DNA from 2 places in the Streptomyces sp. NPDC111656 genome. Region 1 is predicted to be linked to the other one. Evidence: riboswitches for the same ligand, from Rfam matches in the RefSeq annotation. Region 1 holds a riboswitch; the other holds the start of a gene.
What was found. Region 1 has a riboswitch for thiamine pyrophosphate ahead of thiO (glycine oxidase ThiO). Riboswitches for the same ligand answer to the same signal wherever they lie in the genome.

Region 1 (6,333 bases):
GCAGATACGACTCGGGCTGGAAGAACATCTGGGTGATCGCGTAGTCGGCGCCGGCCCGGCACTTGTCGACGAAGTGCGCGACGTCCACGTCCCAGTCCGCGGAGCGGGGGTGCATCTCGGGGAAGGCGGCGACGCCGACACAGAAGTCGCCGGACTCCTTGATGAGACGGACGAGTTCGGCGGCGTAGGTCAGGCCCCGGGGGTGCGGGACCCACTCGCCCATCGGGTCTCCGGGCGGGTCGCCGCGGACCGCGAGCATGTTCCGGATGCCGGCGTCGGCGTACTGGCCGATGATGTTGCGCAGTTCCGCGATGGAGTGGTTGACCGCGGTGAGGTGGGCGACCGGGGTGAGCGTCGTGTCGGCGACGATCTGCTCGGTCTCCTTGACCGTGCCCGCGCGGGTGGAGCCACCGGCACCGTAGGTGACGGAGACGAAGTCGGGGGCGACGGCCTCGACGCGGCGCAGCGCGTTCCACAGGTTCCGCTCACCCTTGGGGGTCTTCGGCGCGGAGAACTCGAACGAGTACGTCGCCTTGCCGGTGGCGAGCATGTCGCGCACGGTGCGTGCGCGATCAGTCCTGGTGGAGGCAGATCCGAGGGCCATACCCGCAGGTTAGTCAGGGGGCGGCGGTCTCCCAACCGAACCGGCGTCAATTGTCTGTTTTGTCGACTTCTTGTCCACCCCTCGGACACCTGCTGGGACAACCGGTCCGATTGTTGATCGGACCATCGACGCGTCGGGGCACGGCCTGTGCCTGACGCGGCCGCCGCTCAGGCCTGACGCAGCCGCTTCGCGAATTCCGCCGCCGCCGCGCCGGGATCCGCCGCCTCGGTGATCGCCCGTACGACGACGACACGGCGGGCGCCCGCCTCCAGGACCTCGTCGAGGTTGCCGAGGTCGATGCCGCCGATGGCGAACCAGGGGCGGTCGGTGGCGAGGGAGGCCGTGTGACGGACCAGGCCGAGGCCCGGGGCGTGGCGGCCGGGCTTGGTGGGGGTGGGCCAGCAGGGGCCGGTGCAGAAGTAGTCCACGCCGTCCTGGACGGCGGCTGCCGCGGCCTCGGACTCGGCGTGCGTGGAGCGGCCGATCAGGACCTCGTCGCCGAGGATCGCGCGGGCGGCGGGGACCGGGAGGTCGCCCTGGCCCAGGTGGAGTACGTCGGCGCGGATGGCGTGGGCGACGTCCGCCCGGTCGTTGACCGCGAGGAGCTTGCCGTGGCGGGCGCAGGCGTCCGCGAAGACCTGGAGGTGCTCCAGTTCCTCGGCTGCCTCCATGCCCTTGTCGCGCAGCTGCACGATGTCGACACCGCCGGTCAGGACCGCGTCCAGGAAGTCGGCGAGGTCGCCCTGGCGCTTACGGGCGTCCGTGCAGAGGTAGACGCGGGCGTCGGCGAGGCGGGTGCGGGCGGCGTTCTCGGGCATGCGTGTGTCCCCCGTGGTGCGGGTGCGTACGGATGTCGTACGCACCCTACGGACGTGGTGCGGTGCGTACGGACCGCGGCGGCCGGGGTGGTCCGGGGCCGACCGTGGTCCGTACGCCGGACGGTCGTTCGAATCAGACGGCGAGCGCCTGGGCGCGGCGCTTCACCTCCGTGCCGCGATTCTCGCTCAGAGCCTGCGCGGGGGTGCCGGGCAGGCTCGGGTCGGGGGTGAAGAGCCACTCGAGCATCTCTTCGTCGGAGAAGCCGTCGTCCCGCAGGAGCGTCAAGGTGCCGGTCAGGCCCTTGACGACCTTCTGCTCGTTCCCGTCGATGAAGGCGGCGGGGACGTGCAGCGCGCGGTTCTCACCACGGCGTACGGCGATCAGCTGGCCCTCCTTGACCAACTGCCGGACGCGGGTCACCTCGACGCCGAGCTGTTCGGCGATGTCGGGGAGGGTGAGCCAGGCGGGGACGAGAGCATCGATCTTTGCGTCAATCTCGGTCACGGGACAAGCCTGCCATCCCGGACTGACACTCGGTACCCGGGCGCCCCCCGGACCGCCGCCGTCCGGGCGACGGAAACCGGGCGGTCATGCCGTGGCGTCCTTCAGGGGGCGGGACGGGTCGGCCAGGACGTCCGGGTTCATGGGCATGCCCGCCTCGATCAGGCGGCGACCCTGGGCCAGGTCACGGGGACGCCCCACGGCCAGCAGGGCGACGAGGCGGCTCTCGCGGAGCCAGCACACCGTCCAGGCCGCGCCCGACGGGTCGCCCCGCCAGATGGTCGTATCGGCGGGGGCGTGATGGCCGACGTACTGGACGAAGCGGCCGAACTGCTCGGACCAGAAGTACGGGATCGGGTCGTACGCCGCCGGGGCCTCGCCGATGATGTTCGCCGCGACCGTGCGCGGCGCCTGGAGGGCGTTGTCCCAGTGGTGAACGAGGAGGCGCTCCTCGTAGCGGCCCGACGGGAAGGAGGCGCAGTCGCCGACCGCGTAGATGTCCGGCACGGAGGTGCGCAGGTGGTTGTCGGCGACCACTTCGCGGTGGGCGCCGAGCTCGACGCCGGAGCCGGCCAGCCAGGCGGTGGCGGGGCGCGCGCCGATGCCGACGACCACGGCGCCCGCCGACACCCGCGTGCCGTCGTCGAGGACCACCGCGCCGGGCTCGACGCGCTCCACGCGCGCGTGGGTGCGCAGCGACGCGCCGCTGTCCGCGTACCAGGCGGTCATCGGCGCGGCCACCTCCGCGGGCAGCGCGCCGGCCAGCGGCCGGTCGGCGGCCTCGACCACCGTGACCGCGCACCCGGCCTCACGTGCCGCCGTCGCGAACTCCGCACCGATCCAGCCCGCCCCGACGACCACGATGTCGTGCTGCTGGGCGAGCACGGGGCGCAGCCGCTCGGCGTCGTCCAGGGTCCGCAGCAGATGGACGCCGGGGACGCCCTCCGAGCCCGGCAGCTGGATCGGTTCCGCGCCGGTCGCGAGGACCAGGACGTCGTAGGGCACCGGTCCTGCCTCGGTGTCCAGCTCGTGGTCCGCGGGGCGCAGGCCCAGCGCCTCGCAGCCGAGCCGCAATTCGATGTCCAGCGCCTCGAAGTCGATGTCGAAGGCGGAGCCCTCGGCCTTGCCGAGCAGCACCGCCTTGGACAGGGGTGGCCGGTCGTACGGCTGGTGCGGCTCGGCGCCGATCAGCGTCACATCCCCGGCGAATCCCTGTTCCCGCAGGGCGACCGCCGTCTGTACGCCGGCCATGCCGGCGCCCACGATGACGACCCGCCGTGCCATACGCCCCTGTGCCCGCGTCTGCTCGCTCACCTGATCACCATAGACAACTGACAATCTGTCAGTCAGGGGACGTGCGCAGTGACCTGTTCCACAACGCTCGTACCGCTCCCGTCCTGGGACTCCCACGCCCAGGTCTCCTCCAGGCGCAACCGTCCGTCGGGCAGCTCCACGACCACGGACACGCAGTGGCCCGACGAGGTGCTGCCGTCGTGTTTCAGCTGCACGTACCGGAAGTCGAGGCGGTCGCCCTCCCGCGTCCCCACGAGGTGACCGCGCACGACGTCCCCGCCCGCGTACTCGGCCCAGATCTCGCCGTCCTTCTCGTGGTAAGTGAACCGGGTGCGCGTGCCGACCTGCCCGGGGGCCTGGTCGGCGACCGGGGCGAGGACCAGGCCGTCGAGCGTACGGGCCATGGACGGAGGCTCCCTTACTGAGACATACGACAGCGGGCTAGGGTGGCCAACGTGCTGCATCTCCCGGGGGCGACCCCCAGACCCCCAGCACAAAAGATTACTCGCGGGAGCCCGGACGCACCGGGCTGAGAGGGAGGCTGGCGGCCTCCGACCGTACGAACCTGATCCGGGTCATGCCGGCGAAGGGAGGGGCTGGACACCCATGTCGCCTACGCGTACACCTGCACGTTCCTCGGATGCGTCGGCATCGGACGCACGTGCGTCAGACGTCCTCGTCATCGGGGGCGGGATCATCGGTCTGGTGACCGCCTGGCGGGCCGCGCAGCGCGGGTTCACCGTCGCGGTCGTGGACCCCGAGCCGGGCGGCGGGGCGGCGCGGGTGGCCGCCGGAATGCTCGCCGCCGTCACCGAGCTGCACTACGGCGAGCAGACCCTGCTGGGCCTGAACCTCGCCTCCGCGCGCCGCTATCCCGACTTCGCCGCCGAACTCACCGAGGCGAGCGGCCAGGACCTCGGCTACCGCCGGTGCGGCACGCTGGCCGTCGCGCTGGACGCCGACGACCGGGCTCACCTGCGCGAACTGCACGCCTTGCAACACCGCTCGGGGCTCGAATCGGAGTGGCTCAGCGGCCGGGAGTGCCGCCGTCTGGAGCCCATGCTCGCGCCGGGCGTGCGCGGCGGGCTGCGGGTCGACGGCGACCACCAGATCGACCCGCGCCGGCTCGCGAAGGCCCTGGTCACGGCGTGCGAGCGGGCCGGAGTGGAGTTCCACCGGACGTGGGCGGAGCGCTTGACCGTCGTACGGGACCGGGCCGCCGGGGTCGTCACGACGGGCGGTGAACAGCTGGCGGCGGGGCAGGTGGTGCTCGCCGCCGGGAGCCTCAGCGGGAAGCTCCCGGGCGTGCCCGCAGACGTACTGCCGCCCGTACGGCCCGTGAAGGGTCAGGTGCTGCGGCTGACCGTGCCGAAGCGGTACGCGCCGTTCCTGAGCCGGACCGTGCGGGCCGTGGTCCGCGGCAGCCAGGTCTATCTGGTGCCGCGGGAGAACGGTGAGCTCGTCGTGGGCGCCACCAGCGAGGAGCTGGGCTGGGACACCACGGTGACCGCGGGCGGGGTCTACGAGCTGCTGCGCGACGCCCACGAGCTGGTGCCCGGGATCACCGAGCTGCCGCTCACCGAGACGCGCGCGGGCCTGCGGCCCGGGTCGCCCGACAACGCGCCGCTGCTCGGCCCGACCGCGCTCGACGGGCTGCTGCTGGCCACCGGGCACTACCGCAACGGCGTCCTGCTCACGCCCGTCACCGGGGACGCCATGGCGCACGTCCTGACCACCGGCGAGCTCCCGGAAGTGGCCCGCCCCTTCGCCCCCGGGCGCTTCAGCACCGCACTCACGGAGCAGACCGTATGAACATCTTCGTCAACGGAGAGCGACGGCTCGTCGCCGCCGACACGGCCCTCGACACGCTCGTCGCCACCCTCACCGTCGCGCCCTCCGGCGTCGCCGCCGCGCTCAACGAAACGGTCGTCCCGCGCACGCGGTGGTCGTCCACGGCCCTCTCCGAGGGAGACCGCGTCGAAGTCCTCACCGCAGTCCAAGGAGGCTGAACCATGGCCGACGATCCGTTTGTCCTCGGAGGTACGTCCTTCTCGTCCCGGCTGATCATGGGTACGGGGGGTGCGCCCAGCCTCGACGTCCTGGAGCGGTCGCTCGTGGCGTCCGGCACGGAGCTGACGACGGTCGCGATGCGGCGGGTGAATCCCGCGGCGCACGGCTCGGTGCTGTCCGTGCTCGACAAGCTGGGCATCCGGGTGCTGCCGAACACGGCGGGGTGTTTCACCGCGGGCGAGGCCGTGCTGACCGCGCGGCTCGCGCGGGAGGCGCTCGGTACGGAGCTGATCAAGCTGGAGGTCATCGCCGACGAGCGGACCCTGCTGCCGGATCCGATCGAGTTGCTGGACGCCGCCGAGACGCTGGTCGACGACGGGTTCACCGTGCTGCCGTACACCAACGACGATCCTGTGCTCGCGCGGAAGCTGGAGGACGTGGGGTGCGCGGCGGTCATGCCGCTCGGGTCGCCCATCGGGTCCGGTCTCGGCATCCGCAACCCGCACAACTTCCAGCTGATCGTGGAGCACGCGCGTGTGCCGGTGATTTTGGACGCGGGGGCCGGTACGGCGTCGGATGCGGCGTTCGCGATGGAGCTGGGGTGTGCGGGCGTCATGCTGGCGTCGGCCGTGACCCGGGCGCAGGAGCCGGTGCTGATGGCCGAGGGCATGAAGCACGCGGTGGAAGCCGGGCGGCTCGCCTGGCGTGCGGGGCGGATTCCTCGGCGGCACTTCGCCTCCGCGTCGTCTCCTGCCGAGGGGCTGGCGCGGTTGGATCCTGAGCGGCCTGCTTTCTAGGCACCCGGCGCTGGTGTGTTTTTTCTCCCGCCCGCGCACCGCCCGTTTCCGGTCGGCTGGAAAGTGTGCGTCGCCTGTGGGGGTGGGGCGCCGTTGGCGGGTGGGCGGTGGCGGGGCAGGCTGCCTTACATTCGCTGTGCATGGCATGTGGACCGCATCGATCAAGCGTGCGAGATCCGTCACAGGTCGGCTGCAGTCCCGCTCCGGAATTGGCCGGAAGGGTGGGGGTGACAGTGGCGGCTCGTAGACTCGCCTGCGTGGATACGACCCTTCAGGACCCGCTTGTCGGGCAAGTGCTCGACGGCCGCT
Region 2 (6,333 bases), on a different contig from region 1:
GCGCCGGGTTGGCGAGGCCGAGGCCCACGTGCAGATCCCAGCCGGCGCAAAGGTCCTCGACCGGGTCATCGGTGGGCTTCCGGGCGGTCTTGCTGGTCAGGTACGCGGTGAAGCCGTCGGCGACGACCGCGTCGAGCAGGCCCTCTTTGTCACCGAAGAGCCGGTAGATGGTCGGCGGCTGTACGCCCGCCGCGGCGCTCACCGCCCGGGTCGAGACCGCGTCCGGCCCGCCTTCGGCCAGCAGCCGGGCAGCGGCCGCGACGATGCGTTCACGATGCCCGTCCGCCGCGGTGACGTCCTCACTCTCCATGATTCCGACGATAACAGAATCCTGTTACCGATGAGAATTTCCAGTGATACGGTCATTGCGTTATCGATGGAAACAGAGATGAGGTTGTCATGATCATCATCACCGGAGCCAACGGCGGACTCGGTCGGCTCGTCACCGAGCGGCTGCTGGAGCGCGTCCCCGCCGAGCGGATCGGCGTCAGTGTGCGCGACCCGGAGAAGGCACGAGCGCTCGAAGACCGGGGCGTGCGCGTCCGCCAGGGCGACTTCGGCGACCCCGCGAGCCTCGCGGACGCCTTCGAGGGCGCCCGGCAGGTCCTCGTCGTGTCGACGGACAGCACCGGCGCGGACGCCGTGCACCACCACCGCACCGCCGTCGAGGCCGCGGCGGCTGCCGGAGCCAAGCGCATCCTCTACACCAGCCACATGGGCTCGAACCCGTCCTCGCCCTTCGCTCCGATGCGCGACCACGCCGCGACCGAGGCGGCCCTCCGGGAGTCCGGGGTCGCCTTCACCTCACTGCGCAACGGCTTCTACGCCTCCTCAGCCGCGATGCTGCTGGGCCACGCGCTCGAGACGGGCGAACTGGCCGCGCCGAAGGACGGACCGGTCGTCTGGACGACCCACGCCGACCTCGCCGAGGCGGCGGCGCTCGCGCTCACCGGCGAGGGTCTCGACGGGACGACACCGGCGCTCACCGGCCCCGAGGCGCTCGACCTGGCCGACATCGCGGCGATCGCCACGCGGCTCACGGGCCGCGAAATCCGCCGGGTGGTCGTCTCCGACGCCGACTACCGCGCGAGCCTGCTCGCCCGCGGTCTGCCCGAGGCCGGCGCCGACCTGCTCCTCGGCCTGTTCGCCGCGAGCCGGCAGGGACAGTTCACGCCGGTCGACCCCACGCTGGGCCGCCTGCTCGGCCGACCCACCACGGCCTTGGCGGACTTCCTGAAGACAACGATCACGCCGACCGGCTGACGTGCCGGTTCCCCTTCGGGCGACGCGGACGACGGCCTCGTCCGCCATGCCGACGGATCCGCGGCGTTCAGGCGCGCGTCCGCCAGCCGTGGTCGACCGGCCCGAGGCCCTCGCCCAGGGCGAATCCCGCGGCGATCGCGCCGGTGACGTACTCCTTCGCCAGCCGCACCGCCTCCGGCACCGCCCGCCCCTGCGCCAGCCCCACCGCGATGGCCGAGGCGAGGGTGCAACCGGTGCCGTGCGTATGACGGTTGTCGTGGCGCGGGGCCCGGAACCAGTGTTGTTCGGTGCCGTCGGTCAGCAGGTCGACGGCCTCGCCGGGCAGGTGGCCGCCCTTCACCAGGACCCAGCGGGGCCCGTACGACAGCAGCTGTTCCGCGGCCCGGCACATGTCACGCTCGCCGGTGGCCTTGATCCCGGTCAGCTCGGCGGTCTCGTCGAGATTCGGGGTGGCCACCGTCGCCAGCGGCAGCAGGGCGGTCCGTACGGCGTCCAGCGCGTCGTCCGCCAGCAGCCGGTCGCCGTGCTTGGAGACGCTCACCGGGTCCACCACCACGGGCGCGCCGACGTCCGAGAGCAGTTCGGCGACGGTCTCGACGAGCAGGGGCGAGGCGAGCATGCCGGTCTTCACGGACTGCACACCGATGTCGTCCACGACGCTGCGGTACTGCGCGCGCACCGCCTCGGCGGGAAGCTCCCAGGCTCCCTGTACGCCGAGGGAGTTCTGCGCGGTGACGGCGGTGAGCACGCTCATCCCGTGCGCGCCCAGCGCGAGCATGGTCTTCAGGTCGGCCTGGATGCCGGCGCCGCCCCCGGAGTCCGATCCGGCGATGGTCAGGACACGGGGCGGGGTGGTCGGTGTGTTCGCGGGCATGGTGGGTGTCACTCCGTACGAAGGGGGTGAGAGGGGGCGGGGTCAGCGGCGCAGGCGCAGCGGGGCGTAGACCAGCAGGGCCGCGAGGAACGCCACGCCGTAGGCGGTGTCGGCGCCGTGCAGGGCGTGCGCGACCGGGCCGACGTACAGGCTGGTGCTCATGAACGGCACCGCGGCGGCGAAAGCGGCGGCGAACGCCACGAGCGCGGGCCACCACGGATACGGGCGGGCGCTCTCGGCGGCCAGGTCGACGGGTGCGCCGCCGCGGGCCCTGGCCCGGGCGAGCCAGTCGACGGCGACGATCGCGACGAACCCGGGAATCCAGTAGCCGACGAACAGCAGGACGTTCTGGAAGCGGGCCGTGGTGTCGGCGGCGTGCATCCACAGCACGAGCGGGAAGCCGAGGACGGCGGCCAGCGCGGCGGCGGCCGGGCGCGGCAGCCGTACGCCCATGGTCTGCAGGGCGAGCGAGCCGCTGTAGTCGTTCATGGCGTTGCTGCTCAGCGCGGCGAGCGCCACGGCGAGCAGGCCGAACGCGCCGAGGGCGCCGCCGCCGAGCAGGGTGTCGACGCCGCGGGCCGTCTGGTCGGTGAAGACGGCCGCGCCCCACAGTCCGAGGGCCTGGACGGCCACGAAGGACACGCCGATGCCGGCCAGGGTGTACCAGAACATCCGCGGGCGGGACGCCGTACGCGGCAGATAGCGGCTGAAGTCGCTCGCGTACGGCGCCCACGACAGCGCGAGGCTGAGCGCGATCGTGCAGGTCAGGACGAAGGCCCCGGCCCGGTCGGCGCCGTGCGCGGTGGCGGCGGGGGTGGTGTGGGCGCCGCTCAGGAGCTTCACGGTCAGGGCCACGAACGCGGCGGCGAGAGCGAAGGTCATCACGGTCTGGAGCCGGTGGATCACCTCGTAGCCGAGGACGCCGAGCGCCCCCTGCGCCGCCATCATGACGAGCACGCCCAGCCAGAACGGCCAGCCGCACAGCTGGGCCAGCGCGTCCCCGCCGAAGAGGCCGATCAGCGCGTCCCAGGCGATGGACGACAGCCACTGCAGGGCGCCGGGGACGACCACGGCCCGACCGAACGCGAGGCGGGCGAGCGGCAGCTGTCCGGCGCCGGTCTGGCTCCCCCAGGTGCCGAGGTACGCGGTCGGGACCGCCCCCAGGAGGGTGCCCAGCACGACGGCGGCGAGCGCGGTGGAGAAGTCCAGGCCGAGCGCGATGCCGACGGTGCCGGTGAACACGCCGGTCATGGTCAGGTTGGGGGCGAACCACACGGTGAACAGGCGGCCGGGGCCGCCGTAGCGGTGGTCCTCCGGGACCGGGGCGATTCCGCGCGCCTCGACGTGCAGATCCCCCGGGGCGGTGGGCATCCGCCCGTCGAACACGCCCTGTGGGCCTCCGACGGCCACCTCGCCGCGAGCGTTACGGGCATACGGCAACGACATGAGACATCCCTCCGCCAGTCCTAACTGGTTCAGGTTCGACGGGTGTGATCTCAGCCCTCGTGCGGGGCACCCCGTGTCCGGTTCGGCGGTCAGGATAGCCCGGCGGGCGCGGTCTGCCCCAGGGGGAGGGGTCCGCGCGGGCCGTACGGCCCCGTGGCTACGCGTCGACGCTCGGCTCCCTGCCCTCGTACGCCGCCGTCAGCAGCGCCAGTACACCGTCCACGGTGACCCCGCGCGGGTTCGGGTACGGCTGCCCGGCGGTCTGCTCGGCGGCCACCGCCAGATCGGTCTCCTTGAGGCCGAGTTCGGCGAGGCTCCGGGGGGCGCCGAGGCTTGCGGCCAGGGCCCACAGGTCATGGGGGACGTCGTCGACGCCGCCCAGAGCGCGCGCGAGGGCGGTGACAGCCCGGGGTGCGGCGGGCGCGTTGTAGGCGAGGGCGTACGGGAGGACCACCGTGTGCGTCTCGGCGTGCGGCAGGCCGAAGGTCCCGCCGAGCACGTGGCACAGCTTGTGGTGCAGGCCCATGGTGGTGGCGCCCAGACAGGCGCCGCAGAGCCAGGCGCCGTACAGGGCCCGACCGCGCGCGTCGAGGTCGCCGGGGGTTGCGGCCACCAGCGGTAGGGCCTGCGTCATCGCCCGTACGCCCTCCTCGGCCATGAGCGAGACGAGAGGCGAGGCGTCGGGCGCGTAGAGGGCCTCGACGGCGTGGGCCAGCGCGTTGACGCCGCTGGTGACGGTGAGGGGGACGGGGAGCGAGAGGGTGAGTTCGGGGTCGTAGACGACGCTGCGGGGCTGGACGGCGGGGTCGCGTCCGGTGCGCTTGGCGCCGTGCTCGGTGAGTCCCCAGACCGGGGTCATCTCGGAGCCGGAGTAGGTGGAGGGCACGGCGATCAGGGGCAGGCCGGTGCGCAGCGCGATCGCCTTGCCCAGGCCGATCGCCGAGCCGCCGCCGACCGCGACACACCCGTCGGCGCCGGCCGCGCGCGCCGCCTCGACGGCCCGGTCGGCGACCTCGACGGGTACGTGCATCCGGGCCTCGGCGTGCAGCCCCGCGCAGGCCTCGCCCAGGGCGTCCGCGACCGCGCGTGCCGTGCCCTCTCCCCTGCTGCCGCAGACCACCAGCACTCTGCGCAGCCCGAGCCTGGCGGCCTCGTCGGGGGTCGCGGAGACGGCGGCGCCGGGCCGGAAGACGATCCGCGCGGGCTGGGTCTCGTACGAGAAGTCGAGCGGGGTGTTCCTGTCGGTCATGGTGCTCATTCCGGTTCGAGTACGAGGTCGAAGCGGGCGTGGCGGAAGGGGTTCGGGACGCCGAACTCCCGTGCCAGGGACGGGTCGTCGGTCTCCGTGAAGTCCTGTACCAGGCTCTTCTTGACCGCGAACACCGCGTCGGAGTCCAGGTAGTCGCTGCCCGCGACGAAGATGTGCGTGGTGACCGGGGCGTGGCCCTCGGCCGAGGCGATGAAGTGGATGTGGGCGGGGCGGTAGGGGTGCCGGGCCGTGGCGCGCAGCAGCTCGCCGACCGGGCCGTCGGTGGGGATCGGGTACGGGCTCGGTACGCAGGTGCGGAACCAGAAGCGGCCCTCGGCGTCGGCCGTGAACAGTCCCCGGCCGTTGCCGGCCGGCTGGACGTCCGGCTGCTGTACGTCGTAGTAGCCCTCGGAGTCGGCCTGCCACACGTCGAGGACCGCGCCCGGCAGCGGCGTGCCGCCCTTGCCCAGTACCCGGCCGCTGACCACGCACGGCTCGCCCCTGCCCACCAGGTCGATGTTCGCGCCGAGTGCGCGGATCGGCGATCTGGTCAGGTGGAACGGGCCCAGGACCGTCGACTCGGTGGCACCCGGGTCGCGGTGACCGCCCAGCGTCTCCACGAGCATGGAGACACCGAGCACGTCCGACAGCAGGATGAACTCCTGACGGGTGTCGGTGCACTGTTGCCCGGTCGCGGTCAGGAATCCGATCGCGCGTTCCCATTCCGCCATCGTCGGCTCCGTCTCGCGCACGAAGTCGTGCAGATGACGGGTGAGCGCGCCGAGCAGTTCACGCAGACGCGGATCGGCCGTGCCGCGCAGGCTGTCGACGACGGCGTCGGTGATGCCGTGCGTGAAGTCGGTCGTGGCATCGGTCGTCGTCGAACGGTTCGGTTCGTCTGTCATGCCGCTCCTCGTGGTGCTATCGGGACTGGTCGCCGTCGGTGCCCGGGTCCACGAAGTGGAAGCCGGGCTCGGGCAACCTGGCGAACGCCCGGTGGGGCACGGACGAGGTGTAGGCACCCGCGAGGGAGAACACCACACGGTCGCCGGCCCGCAGCCCCGGCGCCCGGACGTCCCGGACCAGGATGTCCCTGGAGTTGCTCAACTGGCCGGTGAGCGTGACCCGTTCGCGGCGCACCACGGGCCGCGGCCAGGAGTAGGGCCACGCGTCCACCTCGAGTACGGACCAGGGCTGGTCGGGCCACGGCTGGTCGGGCCTCCTGGACGCCGACGTGCGCAGGTTCACCCCGCCACCGCGGACGACGGCGAAGTCCTCGCTCGCGCCGTGCTCGACGTCCAGCACCTCGCTCGCGTACCAGCCGCAGTACGCCGTCAGCGCGCGACCGGGCTCGACACTCAGGGTCAGTTCCGGGTGCGCGGCGACGAGTCGGGCGAGTCCCTCGCCGTACGCCTGCCAGTCGAAACGGCGTTCGGGGTGCTCGTAGTCCACCGCCATGCCGCCCCCGAGGTTCACCTCGGTGAGACGCAGGCCGTGGCGC

Region 2: another riboswitch for thiamine pyrophosphate. It lies ahead of ACZ7M3_RS12220 (purine-cytosine permease family protein); the one in region 1 lies ahead of thiO (glycine oxidase ThiO).

Annotation. Positions count from the first base shown of each region.
Region 1 covers NZ_JBVKCA010000005.1:446,472-452,804, forward strand. The annotation lists gene metF (methylenetetrahydrofolate reductase [NAD(P)H]) at 1-604, opposite strand, end outside; gene thiE (thiamine phosphate synthase) at 772-1,422, opposite strand; gene ACZ7M3_RS18240 (Rv2175c family DNA-binding protein) at 1,556-1,927, opposite strand; gene ACZ7M3_RS18245 (NAD(P)/FAD-dependent oxidoreductase) at 2,012-3,238, opposite strand; gene ACZ7M3_RS18250 (avidin-fold protein) at 3,271-3,621, opposite strand; TPP riboswitch at 3,715-3,826, shown strand; gene thiO (glycine oxidase ThiO) at 3,824-5,029, shown strand; gene thiS (sulfur carrier protein ThiS) at 5,026-5,226, shown strand; gene ACZ7M3_RS18265 (thiazole synthase) at 5,230-6,024, shown strand; gene pknB (Stk1 family PASTA domain-containing Ser/Thr kinase) at 6,282-6,333, shown strand, end outside.
Region 2 covers NZ_JBVKCA010000003.1:438,968-445,300, forward strand. The annotation lists gene ACZ7M3_RS12205 (TetR/AcrR family transcriptional regulator) at 1-310, opposite strand, end outside; gene ACZ7M3_RS12210 (NAD(P)H-binding protein) at 400-1,263, shown strand; gene thiD (bifunctional hydroxymethylpyrimidine kinase/phosphomethylpyrimidine kinase) at 1,331-2,137, opposite strand; gene ACZ7M3_RS12220 (purine-cytosine permease family protein) at 2,180-3,583, opposite strand; TPP riboswitch at 3,573-3,667, opposite strand; gene ACZ7M3_RS12225 (maleylacetate reductase) at 3,741-4,832, opposite strand; gene ACZ7M3_RS12230 (intradiol ring-cleavage dioxygenase) at 4,838-5,737, opposite strand; gene ACZ7M3_RS12235 (type III PLP-dependent enzyme domain-containing protein) at 5,754-6,333, opposite strand, start outside.